Regions from separate parts of the Pseudomonas sp. MF08817 genome, predicted to be linked through region 1. Evidence: predicted binding sites of a transcription regulator. Region 1 holds the regulator's gene; each other region holds the start of a gene.
What was found. The regulator sigma-54, encoded in region 1, starts transcription at its own class of promoters, with help from an activator protein. The targets are predictions, from matches to a motif close to ANTGGCATNNANNTTGCTNT.
Positions count from the first base shown of each region.

Region 2: a site for sigma-54 is predicted at 4,153-4,172, ahead of AC19YR_RS15730 (circularly permuted type 2 ATP-grasp protein). Genes of this name have one in related genera too.
Region 3: a site for sigma-54 is predicted at 3,622-3,641, ahead of AC19YR_RS05940 (flagellar basal body rod protein FlgF). Genes of this name have one in related genera too.
Region 4: a site for sigma-54 is predicted at 4,532-4,551, ahead of flgB (flagellar basal body rod protein FlgB). Genes of this name have one in related genera too.

Region 1 is NZ_JCBCUY010000034.1:4,374-10,210, forward strand. Features, by position in the region: gene AC19YR_RS19560 (ZIP family metal transporter) at 1-153, shown strand, start outside; gene AC19YR_RS19565 (HPr family phosphocarrier protein) at 218-490, opposite strand; gene rapZ (RNase adapter RapZ) at 507-1,364, opposite strand; gene ptsN (PTS IIA-like nitrogen regulatory protein PtsN) at 1,366-1,830, opposite strand; gene hpf (ribosome hibernation-promoting factor, HPF/YfiA family) at 1,843-2,151, opposite strand; gene AC19YR_RS19585 (RNA polymerase factor sigma-54) at 2,277-3,770, opposite strand; gene lptB (LPS export ABC transporter ATP-binding protein) at 3,947-4,672, opposite strand; gene lptA (lipopolysaccharide transport periplasmic protein LptA) at 4,672-5,217, opposite strand; gene lptC (LPS export ABC transporter periplasmic protein LptC) at 5,204-5,776, opposite strand; gene AC19YR_RS19605 (KdsC family phosphatase) at 5,784-5,837, opposite strand, start outside.
Region 2 is NZ_JCBCUY010000023.1:71,349-77,185, reverse strand. Features, by position in the region: gene AC19YR_RS15745 (c-type cytochrome) at 91-897, shown strand; gene AC19YR_RS15740 (transglutaminase family protein) at 949-1,752, opposite strand; gene AC19YR_RS15735 (alpha-E domain-containing protein) at 1,749-2,699, opposite strand; gene AC19YR_RS15730 (circularly permuted type 2 ATP-grasp protein) at 2,712-4,121, opposite strand; gene AC19YR_RS15725 (ribonuclease E inhibitor RraB) at 4,524-4,865, opposite strand; gene AC19YR_RS15720 (hypothetical protein) at 5,064-5,306, opposite strand; gene AC19YR_RS15715 (START domain-containing protein) at 5,434-5,837, opposite strand, start outside.
Region 3 is NZ_JCBCUY010000007.1:7,540-13,376, reverse strand. Features, by position in the region: gene AC19YR_RS05955 (hypothetical protein) at 189-413, opposite strand; gene AC19YR_RS05950 (sel1 repeat family protein) at 1,361-1,684, shown strand; gene AC19YR_RS05945 (DNA recombination protein RmuC) at 1,860-3,227, shown strand; gene AC19YR_RS05940 (flagellar basal body rod protein FlgF) at 3,697-4,437, shown strand; gene flgG (flagellar basal-body rod protein FlgG) at 4,483-5,268, shown strand; gene flgH (flagellar basal body L-ring protein FlgH) at 5,320-5,837, shown strand, end outside.
Region 4 is NZ_JCBCUY010000007.1:71,975-77,811, reverse strand. Features, by position in the region: gene AC19YR_RS06285 (flagellar brake protein) at 1-544, opposite strand, end outside; gene AC19YR_RS06280 (flagella synthesis protein FlgN) at 638-1,105, opposite strand; gene flgM (flagellar biosynthesis anti-sigma factor FlgM) at 1,154-1,477, opposite strand; gene flgA (flagellar basal body P-ring formation chaperone FlgA) at 1,628-2,389, opposite strand; gene AC19YR_RS06265 (chemotaxis protein CheV) at 2,475-3,407, shown strand; gene cheR (protein-glutamate O-methyltransferase CheR) at 3,452-4,279, shown strand; gene flgB (flagellar basal body rod protein FlgB) at 4,593-5,000, shown strand; gene flgC (flagellar basal body rod protein FlgC) at 5,003-5,446, shown strand; gene flgD (flagellar hook assembly protein FlgD) at 5,462-5,837, shown strand, end outside.

The DNA.
Region 1 (5,837 bases):
TTGGGCCTGGCTCTGGCGGCGGGGGCGATGCTGCTGGTGGTGACTCATGAAGTGATCCCGGAGTCCCGCCGCAATGGGCACGACAAGCTGGCCAGCCTGGGGCTGTGCATCGGCTTTTGCCTGATGATGGTGATGGATACTGCGTTGGCTTGAGCGTTTGTTGTCGGTGGCCTACACGCCTGTGTAGGCGCCGCGGGCTCGGCGAGATAGCGGCCGCTTACTCGCCTTCATCAAAATAGTTATTGATGAGTTTTTTCAGCGCTTCGAGGGCTTCCTGTTCTTGCTCGCCCTCGGTCTTCAGGTGGATCTTGGTGCCTTTGCCGGCTGCCAGCATCATCATGGCCATGATGCTTTTGCCATCGACCATGCTCTCGGGGGTGCGCCCAGCTCTTACCTGGCAAGGAAACTGGCCGGCAACGCCGACGAACTTGGCGGATGCCCGGGCATGCAGGCCCAGCTTGTTGATGATTTCAATTTCCAGAGCGGGCATCGCGATGTAGATCCTTTCAACTGAGGTCGCGGTGGCGGACCTGGACATTCTTCAGGGACTGCTGCAGGACCCGGCCCAGGCGTTCGGTCAGGTAGACAGAGCGGTGATGTCCGCCCGTACAGCCAATGGCGATCGTGACATAGGCGCGGCTGCTGGCGGCAAAGCGGGGCAGCCACTTGAGCAGGTAGGAAGAGATGTCCTGGAACATCTCCTCCACATCCGGCTGGGCGGCCAGGTAATCGGCAACGGGTTGGTCCAGGCCTGACTGGGCGCGCAGTTCGGGCTTCCAGTAGGGGTTGGGCAGGCAACGCACGTCGAACACCAGGTCTGCATCCACCGGCATGCCGCGTTTGAACCCGAAGGACTCCACTAGGAAGGCTGTGCCCGGTTCGGGCTGGTTCAGCAGGCGCAGCTTGATGGTGTCACGCAGTTGATAGAGGTTCAGGCTGGTGGTGTTGATCTTCAGGTCGGCCAGATCGGCAATCGGCCCCAGCAGGTTAGTCTCATCGCTGATGGCTTCGGGCAGGGAGCGGTTGGCGCTGGTCAGTGGGTGCCGGCGTCGGGTTTCCGAGAAGCGCTTGATGAGGGTTTCTTCGTCGGCGTCTAGGTACAGCACTTCGCACTGGATGTGCCGGCTCTTGACTTCCTCCAGCAACTCCGGGAAACGCGACAGGTGGCTGGGCAGGTTACGGGCGTCGATGGACACCGCGACCAGCGGTTGAGCCAGTTCCGTGTGGATCAGGGCCCGTTCGGCCAGTTCCGGCAGCAGGCCTGCCGGGAGGTTGTCGATGCAGTAGTAGCCGTTGTCCTCCAGGACATCGAGGGCGGTACTTTTACCGGAGCCGGAGCGGCCGCTGACGATTATCAGGCGCATGCTATTGGCCGTTCTGCTCGTCCAGGACGACCTGGTACAAGGCTTCGCTGCTCTGGGCGCTGCGCAGTTTTTTGCGCACGTCTTCGCGGTCCAGCATGCTGGCGATCTGGCGTAGCAGCTCCAGGTGGGCATCGGTGGCCGCTTCCGGGACCAGCAGGACAAACAGCAGGTCGACCGGTGCACCGTCGATGGCGTCGAAATCGATGGGGGCGTCCAAGTGGATCAAGGCGCTGATGGGCGACTCACAACCCTTGAGACGGCAATGGGGAATGGCGATGCCGTTGCCGAAGCCGGTAGAGCCAAGCTTCTCACGGGCAATCAGGCTCTCGAAAACATCCTGCATTTCCAGATCGGGAACTTGATCCGCGATCAGGTTGGCAATTTTTTCGAGTGCGCGCTTTTTACTGCCGCCCGGCACGTTCGCGAGGGAACGGCCGGGGGTCAGGATATTTTCAAGTCGGATCATGGGTGGGGAGTGTTAACGACCGGTCGCGCCCTGGAGGAGGCTTTGGGTCTTTTCCTTATGCTTTTTGAGTTGGCGGTCAAGCTTGTCGGTGAGCAGGTCGATGGCAGCGTACATATCGTCATGTTCGGCATTGGCAACGACCTCCCCTCCGTGAATGTGCAGGGTGGCTTCGATTTTCTGCTTCAGTTTTTCGACATTCATCGTCACCTGCACATTGGTGATCTTGTCGAAGTGCCTTTCGAGTCGGTCGAGTTTTTCGCCGATATAGGCCCGCAGAGGTTCGGTCACTTCCAGTTGGTGTCCACTGATGTTGACTTGCATACAGCTTCTCCTTCGTTGCCAGTGCATAAGGCGGCAGGCCGGTTTGCCTGCCACTTAGGTTGTGCTCGAAGACCTGCTTTTGGGCGAGACGTCAAGCACACCCTGGAACGCTGTGGCGTAACCCGTTACATCAGCCGCTTGCGTTCGCTTGAAGGCGCAATCCCAAGGGATTCGCGGTACTTGGCGACGGTGCGGCGGGCTACCTGAATGCCTTGTGCCTCCAGTAAACCAGCGATCTTGCTATCACTCAACGGCTTTTTCTGATTTTCCGCGGCAACCAGTTTTTTGATGATCGCGCGGATCGCCGTGGACGAGCATTCGCCGCCTTCGGAGGTGCTGACATGGCTGGAGAAAAAATATTTCAGTTCGTAGATGCCGCGGGGCGTGTGCATGAATTTCTGGGTGGTTACCCGGGAAATGGTCGACTCGTGCATGCCCACCGCTTCGGCGATGTCGTGCAGAACCAGGGGTTTCATCGCCTCGTCGCCGTACTCGAGAAAGCCGCGCTGATGCTCGACGATTTGGGTAGCAACCTTCATCAGGGTTTCGTTGCGGCTCTGCAGGCTCTTGATAAACCAGCGCGCTTCCTGCAATTGGTTGCGCATGAAGGTGTTGTCGGCGCTGGTGTCGGCGCGGCGCACGAAACCGGCGTATTGCGGGTTGACCCTTAGACGCGGTACCGACTCCTGGTTGAGTTCGACCAGCCAGCGGTCGTTATCCTTGCGCACGATGACGTCGGGGATGACGTATTCGGCCTCGCTGGACTCGATCTGCGAACCTGGGCGCGGGTTGAGGCTCTGCACCAGTTCGATGACCTGGCGCAGTTCATCTTCCTTGATCTTCATGCGGCGCATCAGCTGGCTGTAGTCGCGGCTGCCGAGTAGGTCGATGAAGTCGCTGACCAGACGCTTGGCCTCGGTCAGCCAAGGGGTCTTGGCGGGGAGTTGGCGCAGTTGTAGCAGCAGGCATTCGCCCAGGTTGCGTGCGCCGATTCCGGCCGGCTCGAACTGCTGGATGCGGTGCAGTACGGCTTCGATCTCATCGAGTTCGATGTCCAGTTCCGGGTCGAAGGCTTCGAGGATTTCCTCGAGGGATTCGTCCAGGTAGCCCTGGTTGTTGATGCAGTCGATCAGGGTCACGCCGATCAGGCGATCGGTGTCGGACATCGGGGCCAGGTTCAATTGCCACAGCAGATGGCTTTGCAGGCTTTCACCGGCCGATGTGCGTGTGGTGAAGTCCCACTCGTCGTCATCGTTACTCGGCAGGCTGCTGGCGCTGGTCTGGTAGATGTCTTCCCAGGCGGTGTCGACGGGCAGTTCATTGGGAATGCGCTCGCCCCACTCGCCATCCTCAAGGTTGTCCACCGTCGGGGCGGTTTCCTGGTAGGAAGGTTCCTGAACGTCGGCATTGGGTTTCTGTTCGACGTTGTCGGCCAGTGGATCGACGTTGTCGAAGTCGTCGCCTTCTTCCTGGCGTTCGAGCATCGGATTGGATTCCAGAGCCTCCTGGATTTCCTGTTGCAGGTCCAGGGTCGACAATTGGAGCAGGCGGATGGCCTGTTGCAGCTGCGGTGTCATCGTCAGCTGCTGGCCCATTCTCAAGACTAGCGATGGTTTCATGGCAGGGGCTTAACACCTTATTTGCCGGCGCACATGCGCCATCCACTACAGGGCGCCGGAGCGCCAAACTTAAGCAAATTATATGCCTGAAACTGGAGTGCTTGCCTAGGGCGCCGCAATAATAAACTTTTCAGAGTTCACTGCTGGCCGCCCTGGCGAAAAGCCAAACTCCACGCTTACAGGCGGAACTCATGGCCCAGGTACACTTCCTTGACCAACTCGTTGGCAAGGATGGTGGCAGAGTCGCCTTCGGCGATCAGCTGGCCGTCGTTGACGATGTAGGCGGTTTCGCAGATATCCAGAGTCTCGCGCACATTGTGGTCGGTGATAAGCACACCGATGCCCTTGGCCTTGAGGTGATGGATGATCTGTTTGATATCGCCCACCGAGATCGGGTCCACGCCGGCGAAAGGTTCGTCGAGCAAGATGAATTTTGGTGCTGTGGCCAGGGCTCGGGCAATTTCCACGCGGCGACGCTCGCCACCGGAAAGGCTCATGCCCAGGTTGTCGCGGATGTGGCTGATGTGGAACTCCTGCAGTAGGCTTTCGAGCTCTTTGCGCCGGCCAGCCTTGTCGAGCTCCTTACGGGTTTCGAGGATGGCCATGATGTTGTCGGCTACCGACAGTTTGCGGAAGATCGACGCTTCTTGCGGCAGATAGCCGATACCGGCCTTGGCGCGGCCATGCATGGGTTGGTGGCTGACATCCAGGTCATCGATCAGGATGCGGCCCTGGTCGGCCTGCACCAGACCCACGATCATATAGAAGCAGGTGGTCTTGCCGGCACCGTTGGGGCCGAGCAGGCCGACGATCTGGCCGCTGTCGATGGACAGGCTGACGTCACGCACTACCTGGCGGCTCTTGTAGCTCTTGGCCAGATGCTGAGCTTTCAGAGTTGCCATTAAGGGGCCTTTTTCTCGTCGGTTTTCTTCTTGGGCTGGATCACCATGTCGATCCGCGGACGTGGCGCGGTGACAGAGGAGCCGTTGGCGCGGCCGGCGTTGGCGATCTGTTTGACGGTGTCGTAGACGATTTTCTCGCCTTCGGTGGTGTTGCCGTCATTGATGACCTTAGCGCGGTCGATCAGCACGATGCGGTTCTGCGGCGCATGGTATTGGATGGTTACGGCGTAGGCCTGGACCGGTTTGGGATCGGTCTGTTTCTGCAACTGCTCGAAGTAGGCCAGGTTGCCCACGGCGGTGACGACGTCGATATCGCCCGAGCCGGCCCGGGTGATGGTCACGGTGTTGCCGGTGATCTTCATTGAACCCTGGGTGATGATGACGTCGCCCCGGTAGGTGGCAATGCCTTGCTTGTCATCGAGTTGGGCGTCGTCGGCCTGGATGCGGATCGGTTGCTGGCTATCGTTCGGCAGAGCCCAGGCGCTCACGCTTCCCAGTGCTGCGCTCAGGCTGAGCAAAATAGGGAGGGTTTTAACGAGACTCATACTGTCCTCTTACGTTCGATAGCAGGTGTATCCTGCTTTCTTTCAAGTACGCTTTCATTCCATTGCCAGTCGATACGCCGCCAGCGCCGTCGATTCTAACGGCTTGCTCGGTCTGCGCATATTGCTTCTGGGGGAATACGGTCATACGACTGCTGGTTATCAGGGTCGTACGGTTCTTCTCGTCGGTGCGCGCGATGCGTACCGAGTCAATCAGTTCTACTTCGGTGCCACCAGGGTTGACTTCACCGCGTTCGCTCTGGATGTGCCAGGGGAAGGTGGTGCCGCGATACATCTGTAGGTCGGGTTTGGTCAGTAGCGTCACGTCTGTGGCCTTGAGATGCTCGACTTTGTCGGAGGTCATCTCGTATTGCAGCTTGCCGTCGGGCAGGAACTGCACACTGTGGGCATTGATGGCGTAGTAGTCGATGGCGCTTTCGTTGGTGACCGTGCCAGCACGGCCCAGAAAGCGCTCCGGGCTGATGTTCCAGTAGCCAACGGCGACGAAAATCGCCGCAATGACCGCGAAAATCAGAATGTTGCGGATGTTTTTACTCAGCATGTGTGGCTCACAGGTAGGCGGCGTTGGCCGCTTCTAGGTTGCCCTGGGCGCGCAGGATCAA
Region 2 (5,837 bases), on a different contig from region 1:
CAAGTTGATCGGGTAGACGTGGGTGTGCCAGTCTTGCCAGCTCGCCCGGCAACTGGCACATACCCCACTTTTTTCGACAGGCCTCCCTTCTTGAAAGCCCTTCTGCTGCTGGCAGCCCTGCTGCTTTGCCCGCCCTTGTCCGCGGCACAACTGGTGCTGGAGCTGGGCACCCCGCAACGCACCTGGCAAACCGCCGAACTGCTCGCCCACCCGCAAGCGCAAGCCGTGCATATCCGCAACGACGTGACCTATAAGCGCGACATGACTTACCGCGCCGTGCCCCTGGCAGCGTTGCTGACGGGCATTACTGCGGCCGATCACCTGCAAGCCGTGGCCCTGGACGGTTTTGCCGCCGAACTGGCCGCCGCGCCACTGTTACAAACTGCCGGCGCGCAGGCTTGGCTGGCGGTGGAAGACCCGCAAGCACCCTGGCCGCCATTGGCCCAGGGCAAGCCCAGCGCCGGGCCGTTCTATCTGGTGTGGACACACCCGCAGGCCAGCGCCATCAGCCCCGAGCAGTGGCCGTTCCAAGTGACGCGAATCAAACGCCTGGCCCCGGTGGCCGAACGCTTCCCGGCGCTGCGCCCCGACCCGGCCCTGGCCAGCGACGACCCGGTCAACCGTGGCTTTACCCTGTTCCAGAAAAACTGCCTGGCCTGTCATCGCCTCAATGGCGCGGGCGATGCCCAGGTCGGCCCGGACCTGAACCTGCCTTACAGCCCCACCGAATACTTCGGCGCCGACTTTCTCAAGCGCTACATCCGCGACCCGCAAAGCCTGCGCCACTGGCCCCAGGCAAAAATGCCGGGCTTTAACGCCAGCATTCTGCCGGATGAGCAATTGGCGTGGTTGGTGGAGTATTTGACCCATATGGCGGGGCGCAAACCGCGCCTTTGAGGCTGCGCGGCTGCTGTAGCAAGCGGCGGCATCAGCAGCACGCCGTTAGCTTTACTGCTGCTGGACGAGAAGCACCGGTGTGGGCGAGACGAACACCTTGGCGTGCATCTGCTCGCAGCCGCCGCCCCGACGCATGCCGCGTACCGGGCAGGCATCGAGGTAATCCAGGCCCACGGCCAGTTTCAGGTGGCGTTCGGGGCGGGCCAGTTCGTTGGTTACGTCGAAGCTGTACCAGGCGTCGTCGAGCCAGGCTTCGGCCCAGGCGTGGCTGGCCAGGTGTTCGCAGTTTTCGCTGTACAGGTAACCCGACACGTACCGCGCCGGGATGCCCAGGCTGCGGGCGCAGGCGAGGAAGGCGTGGGTGTGGTCCTGGCACACGCCGGCGCGCCCGGCGAAGGCCTGCGCGGCGCTGGTGTCCACTTCGGTGGAGCCGGGGGTATAGGTCATGTGCTGGTTGAGGGCGTGCATCAGGTCGATCAAGGCACTGCGGTCGCGACGGCTGAAGCATTGGCGGCGGGCGAATTCGCGCAAGGCCTCATCGGCCTCGGTCAGCCGGGTGAAGCGCAAAAACGGCAGCGCCGACTGGCTCTCGTGCTCGGCCTCGCGTAATTCGTCGATGTCCACCTGGCCCCGCGCGCCAATGATGATGGCTTCGTGGGGTTCGTCCAGGGTCAGCACGTGGAGGATGTTGCCGAACGGGTCCAGTTGCGCGCGCACCGGGCGCGGCAGGTCCAGTTGCCAACTCAATACGTGCTGGCGCTCGCTGTCGTGGGGCGTGAGGCGCAGGTACTGGATGCTGGCGCGCACCTGGTCGTCGTAGTGGTAGGTGGTTTCGTGGCTTATGGAGAGTCTCATGCAGCCTCCAGGTAGGAACGGTGAATGGCGTTGCCCAACTGGCGCACCAGTGGGATGAACTCGGTCAGCCAGGCGTGCAGGCCTTCGTCGAGGATTTCGTGGATGCCGGTGTAACGCAGGCGCGCGTCCATTTCCGCCGCCAGGCGTTGGGCCGGGCGGCCGTTGGTGCCGGGCAGGCTGGCGAGGATTTGGTCGATTTCTTCGGTGCAGGCACGTAGCGAGCGCGGGACGTCGGCGCGTAACAGCAGCAGTTCAGCCACATGCCGCGCGCCGGGGGCGTCGCGGTAGATCTCGGTGTAGGCCTCGAACGAGGACAGCGCCCGCAATAACGCGCTCCACTGGTAATAGGCATGGGCGGTGCCGTCGCTCACCGCTTCGGCCTGGTCGCCGGCCATCTCGTAACGCGCATCGAGCAGGCGCAGGGTGTTGTCGGCCCGTTCGATAAAGGTGCCCAGGCGTATGAAGCGAAAGGCATCGTTGCGCATGATGGTGCCGTAGGACGCCCCGCGGAACAGGTGGGAACGTTCCTTGATCCACTCGCAGAAACGGCTCATGCCGTAGCGCCCCAGACCTTGCTCGGCGATGCCGCGAATTTCCAGCCAAGTGGCGTTGATGTTTTCCCACATGTCGGCGGTAATCCGCCCACGCACCGCGTGGGCGCTGGCCCGCGCCGCGCCCAGGCAGCTGTAGATGCTGGCGGGGTTCTCCGCGTCCAGGGCGAAGAAATGCAGCAGGCGTTCGGCATGCAATTCGCCGTGGCGTGCCAGGTAATCGTCCAGGGTGCCGGTAATCAGCAACGGCATCGCCAGTTCATGCAGGCCATCGCCGCGCCCGTCCTGGGGCATCAGCGACAGCGAATAACTGACATCGAGCATCCGCGCGAGGTTTTCCGCCCGCTCCAGGTAACGCGACATCCAATACAAATCCGAGGCAGTTCTACTCAACATGGCAAGCTTCCTTCAATCCTCGACCACCCAGGTGTCCTTGGTACCGCCGCCCTGGGACGAGTTCACCACCAGGGAGCCCTCGCGAAGGGCCACGCGGGTCAAGCCGCCGGGCACAACCCGGGTTTCGCGGCCAGACAAGACAAACGGGCGCAAGTCGATATGGCGCGGCGCAATGCCGTTTTCGACGAACGTCGGGCAGGTGGACAGCGACAGCGTGGGTTGCGCGATATAGGCGTGGGGCTTGGCCTTGATCCGCTCGCGGAAGGCTTCGATTTGCGCCGCCGTGGACGCCGGCCCCACCAACATCCCATAGCCACCCGAGCCTTGGGTTTCCTTGACCACCAGGTCTGGAAGATTGGCCAGCACATGGGAAAGCTCCGAGGGGTTGCGGCACTGCCAGGTCGGCACGTTCTTCAGAATGGGCTCTTCGTCCAGGTAAAAACGGATCATGTCGGTGACGAAGGGGTACACCGACTTGTCGTCCGCCACCCCGGTGCCGATGGCATTGGCCAGTACCACGTTGCCGCAGCGATAGGCCGCCAGCAGGCCCGGCACGCCGAGCATGGAGTCCGGGTTGAAGGCCAAGGGGTCGAGAAAGGCGTCGTCCAGGCGCCGGTAAATCACGTCAACGGCCTTCGGGCCGTCGGTGGTGCGCATGAACACGCGGTCGTCGCGCACGAACAGGTCGGCGCCCTCCACCAGTTCCACGCCCATTTCCCGGGCCAGGAACGCATGCTCGAAAAACGCGCTGTTGAAGCGCCCGGGGGTCAGCACCACGACGCTAGGGTCGTCCAACGGGCTAGAGCTTTTCAGGGTGTCGAGCAACAGGTTGGGGTAGTGGTCGATGGGCGCGATGCGCTGGGCGGCGAACAGCTCGGGGAACAGGCGCATCATCATCTTGCGGTCTTCGAGCATGTAGCTCACGCCGCTGGGGGTGCGCAGGTTGTCTTCGAGCACGTAGTAGGTGCCGTCGCCGTCGCGCACCAGGTCCACTCCGGAAATATGGGAGTAAATGTCGCGGTGCAGGTCCAGGCCCTGCATGGCCAACTGATACTGCTCGTTGGCCAGCACCTGCTCGGCCGGAATGATCCCGGCCTTGATGATGCGCTGCTCGTGGTAGAGGTCGGCCAGGAACATGTTCAAGGCCTTGACCCGCTGGATGCAGCCGCGCTCGACCACGCGCCATTCGCTGGCGGGGATGCTGCGCGGGATGGTGTCGAAGGGAATCAGGCGCTCGGTGCCCTGCTCGTCGCCATAGAGGGTGAAAGTGATGCCGGCCCGATGAAATAGCAGGTCGGCCTCCCGACGCCGCTGGGCCAGCAGTTCATCCGGTGTTTCGGCCAACCAGCGGGCGAACTCCCGGTAATGCGGGCGCACTAGGCCGGCGGCATCGTACATCTCATCAAAATAGGTGCGGATCATGCCGTACTCCTTGTCACCAGGACACGAAGGCTTCGCAAGCCTCGTGCCATCGGCATAAACGCTTAAATATCAATCAGTTGGATATACAGCCAGCGTACGGCGCACCATTCCTGTGCAGCAAACGCCTCCCTCTGATCGATCCCGCTTCATTGCGAAGCAATAGCCATAGCTATCAACAGCATAGTCAGAGTTGATTTCACTGCACGCCGGCGCGTCGGGATAATCGCCGCCACTTGCCCCAAAGCGCCCAGGACGGCGGACCGGGTGCCCACGCTCTTCCCTTTTGGCCACCTTCGCGGTGGCTTTTTTTTTGCGCGTCTGTCGCCAGGTTCAGTGCCGCACAAACAAAATCGGCCGACCCGAAGGTCAGCCGATGCTGGTATGTGATGACACTCAGGGTGTTCAGGCCAATCGCCCGCGAACCTCCTGCTTGACGCCCCAACCTTCGAGAATGCCGCCCAGTGGTTCGACCACTGCCTCGAAGTCCTGCTCGAAATCGCCGATGCCGCCGTATGTGGCGTACATCACCTTGCTCAACTCCAGGTGCCAGGCGCCGTCGTCGCGCGCACTGACTTGGGCATTAAGGGATTCACCGCGAAACTGCCTGGCTGCCCGGCGCGCTCCTTCTTCGTCCGGGAAAATGGCGTAAAACTCGATGGGATGGAATCGTGAAAAATCAAAGCCGCCTTCTTTCATGCGGCGCAGCACGCTGGTGCTGAGGTCTTCTTGATAGGCTGTGCTCATGAAACGTCCTCCTCACGATGGATAGACTTTCCGTACTCCCTGCACTGGCGCACGACGGCGGACAGCGATATGGCCCGGTAATGGCCAACGGGAAACAAGCATGTAGCTGACAAGACCGGAACTAGCGATGGACTCGCTGATCTCCGTTGCAGAGTAGCCCGAAGCCATTAGCTCTGCCAACGGGCTATGGTGGGTTTTTTAACCGGGGCTGGTCGGCAGAACACTGATGATTTCGATGCTGTTCTGCTCTTTCAGGCTCTTGAGCGTCGGGTCATCGGTGCGCCCTTCCAGGTCATTGAGGGGCAAGGCGTCGAGCGCGGGAAACAAGCGGGCCCGGATCAGCTTGGCCGCCTCTTCATGACTGGGCGGACCGACGCACTCAAACACCTCGACATTGGGTTCACCGTGATCGTCGACATAGGTGACATTCCACTTTTGCATCAGCGCCTCCTCGATAAACCCCAAAGTGGGCTCACAGTATCTCGACCGGCCCCACGCCCGATTCGTTCAACCCGCCCCACAGCAAAAGACCGCCACGGGGGCGGTCTTGGGCGGGCACGTTGCGCCCTTACTTCTCGGCGCGTTCCTTGAGGGCCTTCAAGGTATTGAACGGCGCCTCGACCACGAACTTGTTGGCCAGCCACGACGGCACGCTGCCGCCCGGCTCGGTGTGGACCTGGTAGGTCACTTCAATCTGGTCCGCGCCCTTGGGCACGAACTTCCAGAAGCCCTCGACCTGGGCCACCCGCACAAAGCCCTTTTCTTCGGGCAGGTAGGTGGGCACGCCTTTGAGCGTGCGGGTCAGGCTGCCATCGGCGCCTTGCTCGGTGGTGATCTGCGTCACCGAATCGCGCGGTGTGACCGGCCATGGCGTATTGAACTGGGTGTAGGTCCAGCTCTGCGCGCCTTCGTGCTTGAGCAGTTTCTGCGACTTGCACTCGTGGATCCAGGCGCAAGCGCCGGCCACGTCTT
Region 3 (5,837 bases), on a different contig from region 1:
CCGCTTGAGTTGAAGTGTAGTGTCATATTGCGGCTGTAAAGGCCTGTTTTAACAACATTTCTGTCGGCGAGTTATAACCGATATATCTGTTCGATCTTAGTTGTCCAACGATCGGGCAAAGTGTGCAGGCAATAAAAAGCCTCGCTTTGTAAGGCGAGGCTTTTGGGTGTTTCAGCCTTTACGGCGTATCAGGCAACCAGTGCCTGACGGGTACGCTCGATCACGGCCTGCAGCGGCTCGGCGCTGGAGTACTGGTCGGGGTACAGGCGTTCGCTGTGACGGGCGATACCGTGTTCGTTGACCAGCGTGAAGCTGAAACAGCCTTTGCGTGCTGCCATGATGAGGCAGTTCATAGGTGCAAAAGCATTGGTTAGGGTGCGAATGGCATCCTGAGTATGGATTTGAGTCGACATAGTTATTAGGTGTTCCTACAAATGACACGGTTAAGAACCGTGCAACGTTAAAACGTTCCAGTAACGTCGACCACCATTGGTCGAACGAAGAACCCGACTGGAACAAAGCAGCCAGTGGAGAGCGCAATTAATTGGCGCGCTTGGGCTGGCAGGTAGGTACTTAGGAGGGCAGGCAGCACATCAAGGGCAAAGGTTCTGGGCCCAGGGTGAAGATCCTGATCAATTTGCAGGTTGGTTCGGTCAGAGTATGAAAACTTCGCAGCACCCTTTGCAGTTCAAAGGCAGTGTTGGCGTAAGTGATACCTGGAAACCATCGAGGTGGTCGGACCCCGTGTTGTCGGTAGAGGCTTCTCTTTAGGGAAGGTTTACCGGGGGACTGTGCGACCGTAATTGACTTTCAGCTTGGTACTAACGCCGCGGATACTAACGCATTGAATTTGAGAAAGGAAGTGTGATAGGCAAAAAAACTTGCCAGGGTGGGTTTGGCGCGCTTGGCGGGGGTAGCACAAAATTGTTTTTTTGCCTGCACGCCGGCTGGCTGTGCGCTTGTGGTGCGTGGTGGCGGATGGGGGCGGGGATTATCGCCGTGGCGAGCTAAAAAGGGGCGCCGATATAACCGCTTCATGGGTACTTGTGCACAAAAGTTGCGCCGCTTGTCACCGTGCTGTCACCTGGCCCCGCTGCGCCGGTGCTGCCTGCATGGGAAATTTAAGTCAATGAAAAACATCGTTTTTTTTTGCTGGTGAAAAAATCGTCAGTTTGAGCGCGAGCCCCGGCCCGTGGGGGTTTGAGGCGGTTCGGGGGCAGTTGTCCACTGAGTTATCCACAGCTTCTGTGGATTGTCCCAGGCGCTTGCTCTAGCACGGGCGTGCCGCAATTTTTTCAGCTTTACCCGTGGGAAAAAAGGAGTAGAGTGGCGCGCCCTGCGATCTACCCCACAGTGCTTTATGAAGTTTCGCTCAGTATCAAACTCTGTTATCCAGCCACCTAGCGGTGTTACCGAACCTCGCCGTTTCACCTTGCGCGTGGCCGTGTGGCTGCTGGACAACCCGCGCCTGGCCGCCAACTACAGCGTCAAGCACCTGGCCGGCCGTTTGCTCAAGCAACCGGCCCGTGAAGGGGTGGTGATGGCTCAGAGCCGTTTGGGCCAGTTGATGTGCCGCGAATGCGGCAATGCCCGCGACCGCCGCATCGGCCACGACCTGCTGCGCCAGGCCGCCCGCGCCGGCGATGAGCGCGCCCAGCAAGAACTGGCGCAAATCGAAGGCTGAGCTGTCCCTGGCGCCAGGCCTTGGTTAACCTTCGGCTTTTATCCCGATGGCAGGAGTGGCTATGGCTGTGGACTTAATCAGCATCGTGCTGGGGCTGGTGGCCGCCGGGTTGCCGCTGTTGGTGCTGGCCTGGCAGATCCAGCGCCGCGCCGCCAGCGCCCAGGCTGGCCTGGCGTTGCTCGAAGAGCGCCTCAACACCGCGCAACTGGCCCAGGAAGGGCTCAATGCCCAACTCGACGCGGCCCGCGACGAAATCAGCGACCTGGGCCAGGCCAATACCCTCAAACAGGCGGAACTGGCGGCCCTGCGCCGCGAGGTCGAGCTGTTACAGATCGAGCGCGACAATGCCCGCGATGCCGCCCACGCCTGGAACCTGGAACGCGCCGGCAAGGACGCCGAACTGCGCCGCCTCGACGCCCAGGCTGCGGCCCTGGCGGCCGAGTTGCGTGAGCAGCAGGACAGCCATCAGCAACGCCTGACCGATCTGCAAGGCTCGCGGGACGAGTTGCGCGCGCAGTTCGCCGAGTTGGCCGGGAAAATCTTCGACGAGCGCGAGCAACGTTTTGCCGAGACCAGCCAGCAACGCCTGGGGCAATTGCTCGACCCCTTGAAAGAGCGCATCCAGTCCTTTGAAAAGCGCGTCGAGGAAAGCTACCAGGCCGAAGCCCGCGAGCGTTTTTCCCTGGGCAAGGAGCTTGAACGCCTACAACAACTGAACCTGCGGCTGAGTGATGAAGCCACCAACCTGACCCGCGCCCTCAAAGGCCAGAAAACCCAAGGCAACTGGGGCGAGCTGATCCTGGAGCGGGTACTGGAGCACGCCGGGCTGGAGAAGGGCCGCGAGTACCAGACCCAGGTCAGCCTCAAGGGCCCGGACGGCGAGCGCTTTCAACCGGATGTGCTGATCCTCTTGCCGGGCGACAAGCAGGTGGTGGTCGACTCCAAGGTCAGCCTCACTGCGTATCAGCAGTACGTGGCGGCCGACGATGACGGCGTCGGCCAGATTGCCCTCAAGCAGCATGTGCTGTCGTTGCGCAATCACGTCAAAGGCTTGGCCGGCAAGGACTACAAGCGGTTGGAAGGGCTGCACAGCCTGGATTTCGTGTTGCTGTTCGTGCCCATCGAGGCGGCGTTTTCCGCCGCCCTGCAAGCCGAGCCGAACCTGTTCCAGGAGGCGTTCGACCGCAATATCGTGATCGTCAGCCCCACCACCCTGCTGGCCACGTTGCGGGTGATCGACAGCCTGTGGAAGCAGGAACGCCAGAGCCAGAACGCCCGGGAAATCGCCGAGCGCGCCGGGTGGCTGTACGACAAGTTCGTGCTGTTTATCCAGGATCTGGACGAAATTGGCGGGCGTTTACAGCAGTTGGACAAAGCCTACGCCTCGGCGCGCAACAAGCTGACAGAAGGGCGCGGCAACCTGGTCAGCCGTAGCGAACAACTCAAACTGCTCGGCGCCCGCGCCAGCAAAAGCCTGCCGGCCGACCTGCTGGAGCGGGCCATGACCGATGAAGATGGGCAGATGCTGGAGTTGCCGGAGTAGAGCGCGCAGCAGGTTTTTTTGTAGGCCCGAGTTTGTTGTGGGAGCAACTGTATTACCCCTGCCATTCGTCACCGCCACTCAGCGGCCATCGCGAGCAGGCTCGCTCCCACAGAGGAAAGATCAAAATCCCACCCACACCACTGTTCAACTGTGGGAGCGGGCTCTGCTCGCGATGAGGCCGGTACTGCCAAGCCGCCTCTATACAGCCCAACCACCGCCATCGCGGGCAAACCCGTTCCCACAAGGATTAACTCCCCCCGGGTCGCTCAAGCCACCGATCTTTGCCGCCCAGCGGCATAACACCGCCGGTTTTTCGTCTTTGTGTTGGCCCTTGCAATGGGCTGCCAGCGGCCAATCCCCCCGTGGCGCTTGCTCGCGAGGCGTCACAGAGTGAGTTGGTCTGCAAATTGCTTGTGGCTCAGTCAGTACAGCAGTGGGCGGCAAACGTCCGGCATGCAGAGGAACGACTGTGGACAAGTACCTTTATGTGGCAATGACCGGCGCCAGCCAGAATGCCTTGGCGCAGAAGGCTCATGCCAACAACCTGGCGAACATCTCCACCAACGGTTTCCAGCGCGACCTGGAGCAGGCGCGCTCGATGCCGGTGTTCGGCGACAGCTTTCCGGCGCGGGCCTTTGCCCTGACCGAGCGGCCGGCCACGGATTTCAGCGCCGGCTCCCTGGTGGAAACCGGGCGGGACCTGGACGTGGCCGTGAGCGGCAATGGCTGGATCGCCGTGCAGACCCCGGATGGCGGTGAAGGTTATGTGCGCACTGGCAGCCTGAATGTCGACGCCCTGGGTATGTTGCGCGCCGGCAATGGCATGCCGGTGATGGGCAATGGCGGGCCGATTGCCGTGCCGCCCGAGCAGAAGATCGAAGTCGGCCAGGACGGCACCATCAGTATCCGCGCCATGGGTGAAGGCCCGCGGGTGATGGCCGAAGTGGACCGCATCAAGTTGGTCAACCCGGACCTCAAGACCATGACCAAAGGCCTGGACGGTTCGATCCACACCAAGGACGGCCAGCCCGCGCCGGCCGACGCCAACGTGCAATTGGTGTCTGGGTTCCTGGAGTCGAGCAACGTCAATGCGGTTGAGGAAATGACCTCGGTGCTGGCCCTGGCCAAGCAGTTCGAGCTGCACATCAAGATGATGAACACCGCCAAAGAAGACGACCAGGCCATGGCTCGGGTCTTGCAGATCAGCTAATCACCACAACGTCGCGCCGTAAAACAGGCGCACGAGGAGAATCGAATGCTTCCGGCTCTATGGGTTGCCAAAACAGGCCTGTCCGCCCAGGACACCAACCTGACTACCATTTCCAACAACCTGGCCAACGTCTCGACCACGGGTTTCAAACGCGATCGCGCCGAGTTCCAGGACCTGCTCTACCAGATCAAACGCCAGCCTGGCGCCCAGTCGACCCAGGACAGCGAACTGCCGTCGGGCCTGCAAGTGGGTACCGGTGTGCGCATCGTCGGCACGCAGAAGAACTTCAACGCCGGCAGCCTGCAAACCACCGAGCAGCCGCTGGACATGGCCATTAACGGCCGGGGCTTCTTCCAGATCCTGCAACCGGACGGCACCACGGCCTACACCCGTGACGGCACCTTCCACCTGGACTCCAACGGCCAGATCGTTACGGCCAACGGCTACGCGCTGGAGCCGGCCATTGTCGTGCCGGCCGACGCCAAGACCTTCACCGTGGGCCAGGACGGCACCGTGTCCATCACCATCGCCGGCAACCCGGCCGCCCAGGTGATCGGCAACCTGCAGACCGCCGACTTCATCAACCCGGCCGGCCTGCAAGCCGCCGGTGGCAACCTGTTCATGGAAACCGCCGCCAGCGGCGCGCCGCAGATCGGCACCCCGGGCCTGAACGGCTTTGGCCTGACGCTGCAAAACACCCTGGAAACCTCCAACGTCAGCACCGTGGAGGAGATGGTCAACATGATTACCACCCAGCGTGCCTACGAGATGAACTCCAAGGTGATTTCCACCGCCGACCAGATGCTCTCGTTCGTAACGCAGAATCTGTAATCAGTCTTTAAGGCGCCCGTGAGGGGGCCAGCTACACCGTGAGGAAGGGTCATGAATCGGTTTGTGTGTGTGCTTGCATTGAGTGGGGCCGTGGTGCTCGCGGGCTGTGTCGCGCCGCCGCCAAAGCCCAATGACCCTTACTACGCGCCGGTGTTGCCGCGCACCCCTTTGCCTGCGGCGGCCAATAACGGTTCGATCTACCAGGCCGGTTTCGAGCAGAACCTGTATGGCGACCGCAAGGCGTTCCGGGTCGGTGACATCATCACCATCACCCTGAACGAGAAGACCCAGGCCAGCAAAAACGCCAACTCCCAATTGGCCAAGAACAGCAAGACCGGCATTGGCCTGACGTCGCTGTTCGGTGGCGGGCTGAACACCAATAACCCAGTGGGCGGTGGCGATTTGAGCCTGGACGTGGGCTATAGCGGCGACCGCGCCACCAAGGGCGATAGCAAGGCCGGGCAGGGCAACAGCCTGACCGGTTCGATCACCGTGACCGTGGCCGATGTGCTGCCCAACGGCATCATTGCGGTACGCGGCGAGAAGTGGATGACCCTCAACACCGGCGA
Region 4 (5,837 bases), on a different contig from region 1:
AGACCTCGCCCAGTTGCAGGCGATCGGAGATGTCGCCGTCAAAGCGCAACTTGCAGCCGGTGGCGGAAATATCCAACAGCTTGCCCTTGACCGGGGCTTTGAGCTTCTCACCGCCCAACTCGATATCCACCAGTTGCGCCAGTTTCAGGGCCGCGCGAAAGGCGTTGCGCCGCTGGTGGTAGACCACTTCGGTAGGCATGACCGTGCGGTAGCAGCGGTGATCCTTGGTTTCATCGAGGGTCGGGGTGCCGTTGCTTTCCCAAGCGATCCGCACGCCTTCGTGAAAGCCTTCGACGCGAAAAGGCTCGCCGCCGAACATGAAGCGCTCGCCGTCGCGGGGGATCATTTCATCGAGGGCAATCATGCCGCTGTCGCGGTCGACCTCCACCAGATAGCTCTGAAAGCGCTGGCTGCGTTCATGGAACGTAATAATCAGGGGATCGTGGCTCTCTTGCAGCGACCGCAGGTTAGCGGCGATTTCCAGAGGTGTGGTGAGCACCTTGGGGGGCTGCGGAGCGTCTTCCGCGTTTAAGGCATTGGACACGGTTCATCAATCTCCAGACAAAATACAACTACACGCAAGATCCGGCATTTTGCCAGCATGTGGCGCGGCTTCATAGGGCGCGCTCATAAGGGCTCAAGCCTGACTGAGCGGGCGTGGCTTCGCAAGCTTGGAGGTTGACCCGCGGGCATCGTAGAGCGAAGGCGGTTCGCCACCTGTGAGAATGCGCAACTGGTGTGCGGTGGTGGCTTGTTGCAGTTGGATCGACTGGCCGTTCTGCTCGTTGATGGCGTGGCATTGGGCGAGTTTTTGGTTCAGGACTTCGCTTTGCGCCAGCAATTGCGGGCCAATGCTTGAGTGCTCGGCCAGTTGCGCGAGACCGTTGTGGTTGGCGGGCAGGTTGAGGCTGGCGAGGATTTCGCTGCGCTTGCGGCCATGCTGCTCCAGCAAAATGATTAACGCCTGTTTTTGCGCGAGGATTTCTTCGAGCAGCCGCATGTCGCGTCCGTGGAGGGCCAGGGACTCGGTTTGCAGCAACTCCAGCAACTGTTGAGCTGGAGCAAAGTCGTCGGTAATCAGTTGCAGTAAGTTGGTGTCGTGCATGACGGGCCTTGGGTTCTAAGCGTCCAAAAGCCTGGCGCAGGCCTTGGGCTAGCGCTGGGCTTCGAAATTGAGCAGCTTGCTGGCTACACGGTTGCTGTCGACTTTATAGCTGCCATCGGCAATCGCTTGCTTCAACTCGGCCACGCGGGCCTTATCGACGGCAGGCTGATCGCGCAGCTTGTCGGTGACCTTCTGCAACTGTTGAGCCTCATTGCTCAGGTGTACCGATTCCCCGCTTTTGCTGGCGGAGGGCTGTTGGGCGGCGGTAGTGACCGGCGCGGACTGCCCGGCATCACCGGTTTCTTTGTTGGCGCCGCTACGGGCGGTGGCCAATGAGGGGGAGCTGTTTAATCGGCTGAAATCGATGACCATGATGGAAAAAACCTCTGGGTATTTGGACGCTTGCCATGTTTTCGGCCATACCCGGAAAAACTTTAGGCTCAATTATCGGTAGACGAACGCGCCAGGGCCACGCGGCGTACTGGCACAGTCTAGGGAACGACTGAGGCAAGCGCCAGTGCTCTACAAGGCCACCTCGACCTGGCCCGGAGCGGTCACCCGTGCCTTGATGACCCGTTGGGAGTTGAGGTTCTTGACCCGGATCTGTTCGCTCATGCCGCCATTGGACAGGGCTTCCCCCGGCATCCGCACGCTGAGGGTGCCGCTGCGCGCCGAGATCACCACCTGGTCGCCCTTGCGCACCACTTCGGCCTGCTCCATGTGCACCAGGGTAATGACTTGGTCGTTGACCATTGGTCGGACAAGTTTTTGCCCGATCGCCTGATCGACGGAAGTCAGGTAACTCTGTGTTATCAGGCTGATATCACGCTCGCGTAGGGTGACGTCTTCGGGGCCGATGATGGCGGTGCGCTTGAGCGGCCGGGTGGTGGTCACGATCTCGCGAAACAGGCGTACTTGAGCGGGTACGAACACGGTCCAGGGCGCAGCGCCATCACAGCGCACGCGCACCGTGACACGGCCCAGGGGCACGGCGGGGCTCTCCAGGGTCGCTGTCAATTCCTTGTCGCACTGGGGCAGGCGCAGGCGCGGGTCGAGCTGGTTGACCTGGATCTCGTAGCGTCCTTCGGTCTGGCTGGTGGCCAGGTAGTCTTCCACGGTGAATTCAAGAAACCCTTGGGTGACGCCGATAAGCAGATCAGGCAAGGTGACCGAGTCGGCCAGGGCCGGGCCGCCGACGGCCAGGCAACACAGCGCCGACCAGGCGCACAGGCCTTTGCGGTAGGTTGAGGTCAGGCGTCGGGAAAATGTCGTTTTGGCGTTCATAAGAGTTAAAAAGCAAGCGCCGTGCCGTTTAGCAATGAACGGGCGTCGGATCTTTTCAAGTGTGTGGGTGTAGTGGGAGTCGGGCATGGCTGGTGTAATGGATTCGGTGAACCAGCGCACGCAACTGGTGGGGCAGAATCGCCTTGAGCTGTTGTTGTTCCGCTTGGACGGAACGCAGCTTTACGGGATCAACGTGTTCAAGGTTCGGGAGGTGCTGCAATGCCCCAAACTGACGGTGCTGCCTAAGTCCCATCCTGTCGTGTGCGGTGTCGCCAATATTCGCGGTGCGACCATTCCGATTCTGGACTTGGCGATGGCCACCGGGTCGGGCGGTTTGCAGGACCAAAGCAACCCCTTCGTGATAATCACGGAGTACAACACCAAGACCCAGGGTTTCCTGGTGCGCTCGGTGGAACGTATCGTCAACATGAACTGGGAGGAGATCCACCCGCCACCCAAGGGCACCGGGCGCGATCACTACCTGACCGCCGTTACCCGGGTCGATAACCAGTTGGTGGAAATCATCGACGTAGAGAAGGTGCTGGCTGAAGTGGCGCCGACGCCGGAGTCGATTTCCTTTGGCGTGGTGGACACCGAAACCCAGCAAAAGGCCATATCGCTGCGGGTGTTGACGGTGGATGACTCCTCGGTGGCGCGCAAACAGGTTTCGCGTTGCCTGCAAACCGTTGGGGTTGAGGTGGTGGCGCTCAATGACGGTCGCCAGGCGTTCGAATACCTGCGCAAACTGGTGGACGAGGGCAAGAAGCCCGAAGAAGAATTTTTGATGATGATCTCCGACATCGAGATGCCGGAAATGGACGGCTACACTCTCACGGCCGAGATACGCAACGATCCACGCATGCAAAAACTGCATATCATCCTGCATACTTCGCTGTCCGGAGTGTTCAATCAGGCGATGGTCAAGAAAGTCGGTGCCGATGACTTCCTGGCCAAATTCCGTCCTGATGACCTGGCAGCCCGGGTCGTTGACCGGATCAAAGCAGCAGATCACAGCTAGGGGCGCCTGCCCCGGCGAACAACACGATTTTAGAGGCGGTATCTTTGTCTACGGGTAATTTGGATTTCGAACAGTTCCGGGTCTTCCTGGAAAAAGCCTGTGGCATTTTGCTCGGTGAGAACAAGCAGTATCTGGTGTCGAGCCGTCTCAACAAACTGATGGAACAGCAGGGCATCAAGTCCCTGGGGGAGTTGGTCCAGCGTATCCAGACCCAGCCGCGCAGTGGTTTGCGCGAGTTGGTGGTGGACGCCATGACCACCAACGAAACCCTGTGGTTTCGTGATACCTACCCCTTTGAGGTGCTCAAGAACAAGGTGCTGCCCCAGGCGATCAAGGCCAACCCCGGCCAGCGGCTGCGCATCTGGTCGGCGGCCTGTTCGTCGGGGCAGGAACCTTACTCCCTGTCCATGGCCATCGACGAGTTCGAGCGGGTCAACATGGGGCAGTTGAAGATGGGGGTGCAGATTGTTGCCACCGACCTGTCGAGCACCATGTTGAACAACTGCAAGACCGGCGAATACGACAGCCTGGCCATCGGCCGCGGTTTGTCGCCCGAGCGCTTGCAGCGTTATTTCGACCCCAAGGGGCCGGGGCGCTGGGCAGTTAAGGCACCGATCAAGAGCCGGGTGGAGTTTCGCTCGTTCAACCTCTTGGACAGCTACGCCAGCCTGGGCAAGTTCGATATCGTGTTCTGCCGCAACGTGCTGATCTACTTCTCCGCCGAGGTGAAGAAAGACATCCTGCTGCGTATCCACAGCACCCTGAAACCGGGCGGTTACCTGTTTCTCGGCGCGTCGGAAGCCTTGAACGGCTTGCCGGACCACTACCAGATGGTCCAGTGCAGCCCGGGCATTATCTACCAGGCCAAGTGATTGGCTGGCGACAACGAAAAACGGGAGCCCTCAGCGGCTCCCGTTTTTTTTGCCGTCACTGTAGTTGGCTGGCCTGCGGTGGGAGCGAGCCTGCTCGCGTTAGCGGGCGAGTCGCTACCGTCGCGCCGGTGGCTGACCTGCCGCCCCCGCAAAGCGGCAGAAAAGCGGCGGCCAGCGGAAACCCATTGCCGCTTTTCTGGCATCGGTGCCTTGCCGGGGCCGGCAAAGCCCGTGTTTTCGGGGGGTTATGCAGTTGGCACGCGGCTTGCTAAGTTCCAGCTACGAAAAACCGGTCACCCAAAGGTTTCCCGACATGAGCATCAGCTTCGACAAAGCGCTCGGTATCCATGAACAGGCTCTTGGCTTTCGCGCCAAGCGTGCCGAAGTCCTGGCCAACAACATCGCCAACGCCGATACCCCGAACTACAAGGCTCGGGATCTGGACTTTTCGGCTGTGCTGGCGGCGCAGAGCGAAAAGACCAAGAGCGGCGCCTTCGCCTTGAATATGACCAATAACCGTCATATCGAAGCGCAAGGCCTGGGCAATGGCGACGAATCGTTGCTGTATCGCACGCCGATGCAGCCCTCGATCGACCAGAACACCGTGGATGCCCAGCTCGAGCAGTCGAACTATGCCGAGAACTCGGTCAACTTCCAGGCCAGCTTCACGCTGCTCAATGGCAAATTCAAAGGGTTGATCGCAGCCCTGCGCGGAGAGTAACCATGTCCCTGTCCAGTGTTTTTAACATCGCAGGTTCCGGCATGAGTGCCCAGACCACGCGCCTGAACACCGTCGCCAGTAACATCGCCAACGCCGAGACGGTCTCCTCGAGCATCGACCAGACCTATCGCGCCCGTCACCCGGTGTTCGCCACCATGTTCCAGGGCGGCCAGAGCGGCGGCAGCGATTCGCTGTTCCAGAACCAGGACGCTGCCGGCCAGGGCGTGCAGGTGCTCGGCGTAGTCGAAGACCAGAGCAACCTGGATGCACGCTACGAACCCAACCATCCGTCCGCTGACGCCAAGGGCTATGTCTATTACCCCAACGTCAACGTGGTCGAGGAAATGGCTGACATGATTTCCGCCAGTCGGTCCTTCCAGACCAACGCCGAAATGATGAATACCGCCAAAACCATGATGCAGAAGGTCCTGACCCTGGGTCAGTGATAAGGGGCTACTCCTATGAGCGTTAAGGACACCACCAGCGCCAACGCCTTCAATGACGTCGTCAACAACGTCAAGAAGACCGGCGGCACCGACGGCGCCAACACGACCAAGAAGGCTGCCGACGGCACCGTCATGGGCAAGGATGCGTTCTTGCAGTTGCTGGTCACCCAATTGAAAAACCAGAACCCGCTGGAGCCCCAGGACAACGGCGCGTTCGTTGCCCAGTTGGCGCAGTTCAGCAGCCTGGAAGGCATCACCACCCTCAATGACTCGGTGTCGTCGCTGTCCACCAGCTACAAGTCGTCCCAGGCCTTGCAGGCCTCGTCGCTGGTGGGCCGCTCGGTGATCGTGCAAACCGACACGTCGGTGGTCGACCCGGAAAAAGGCCTCA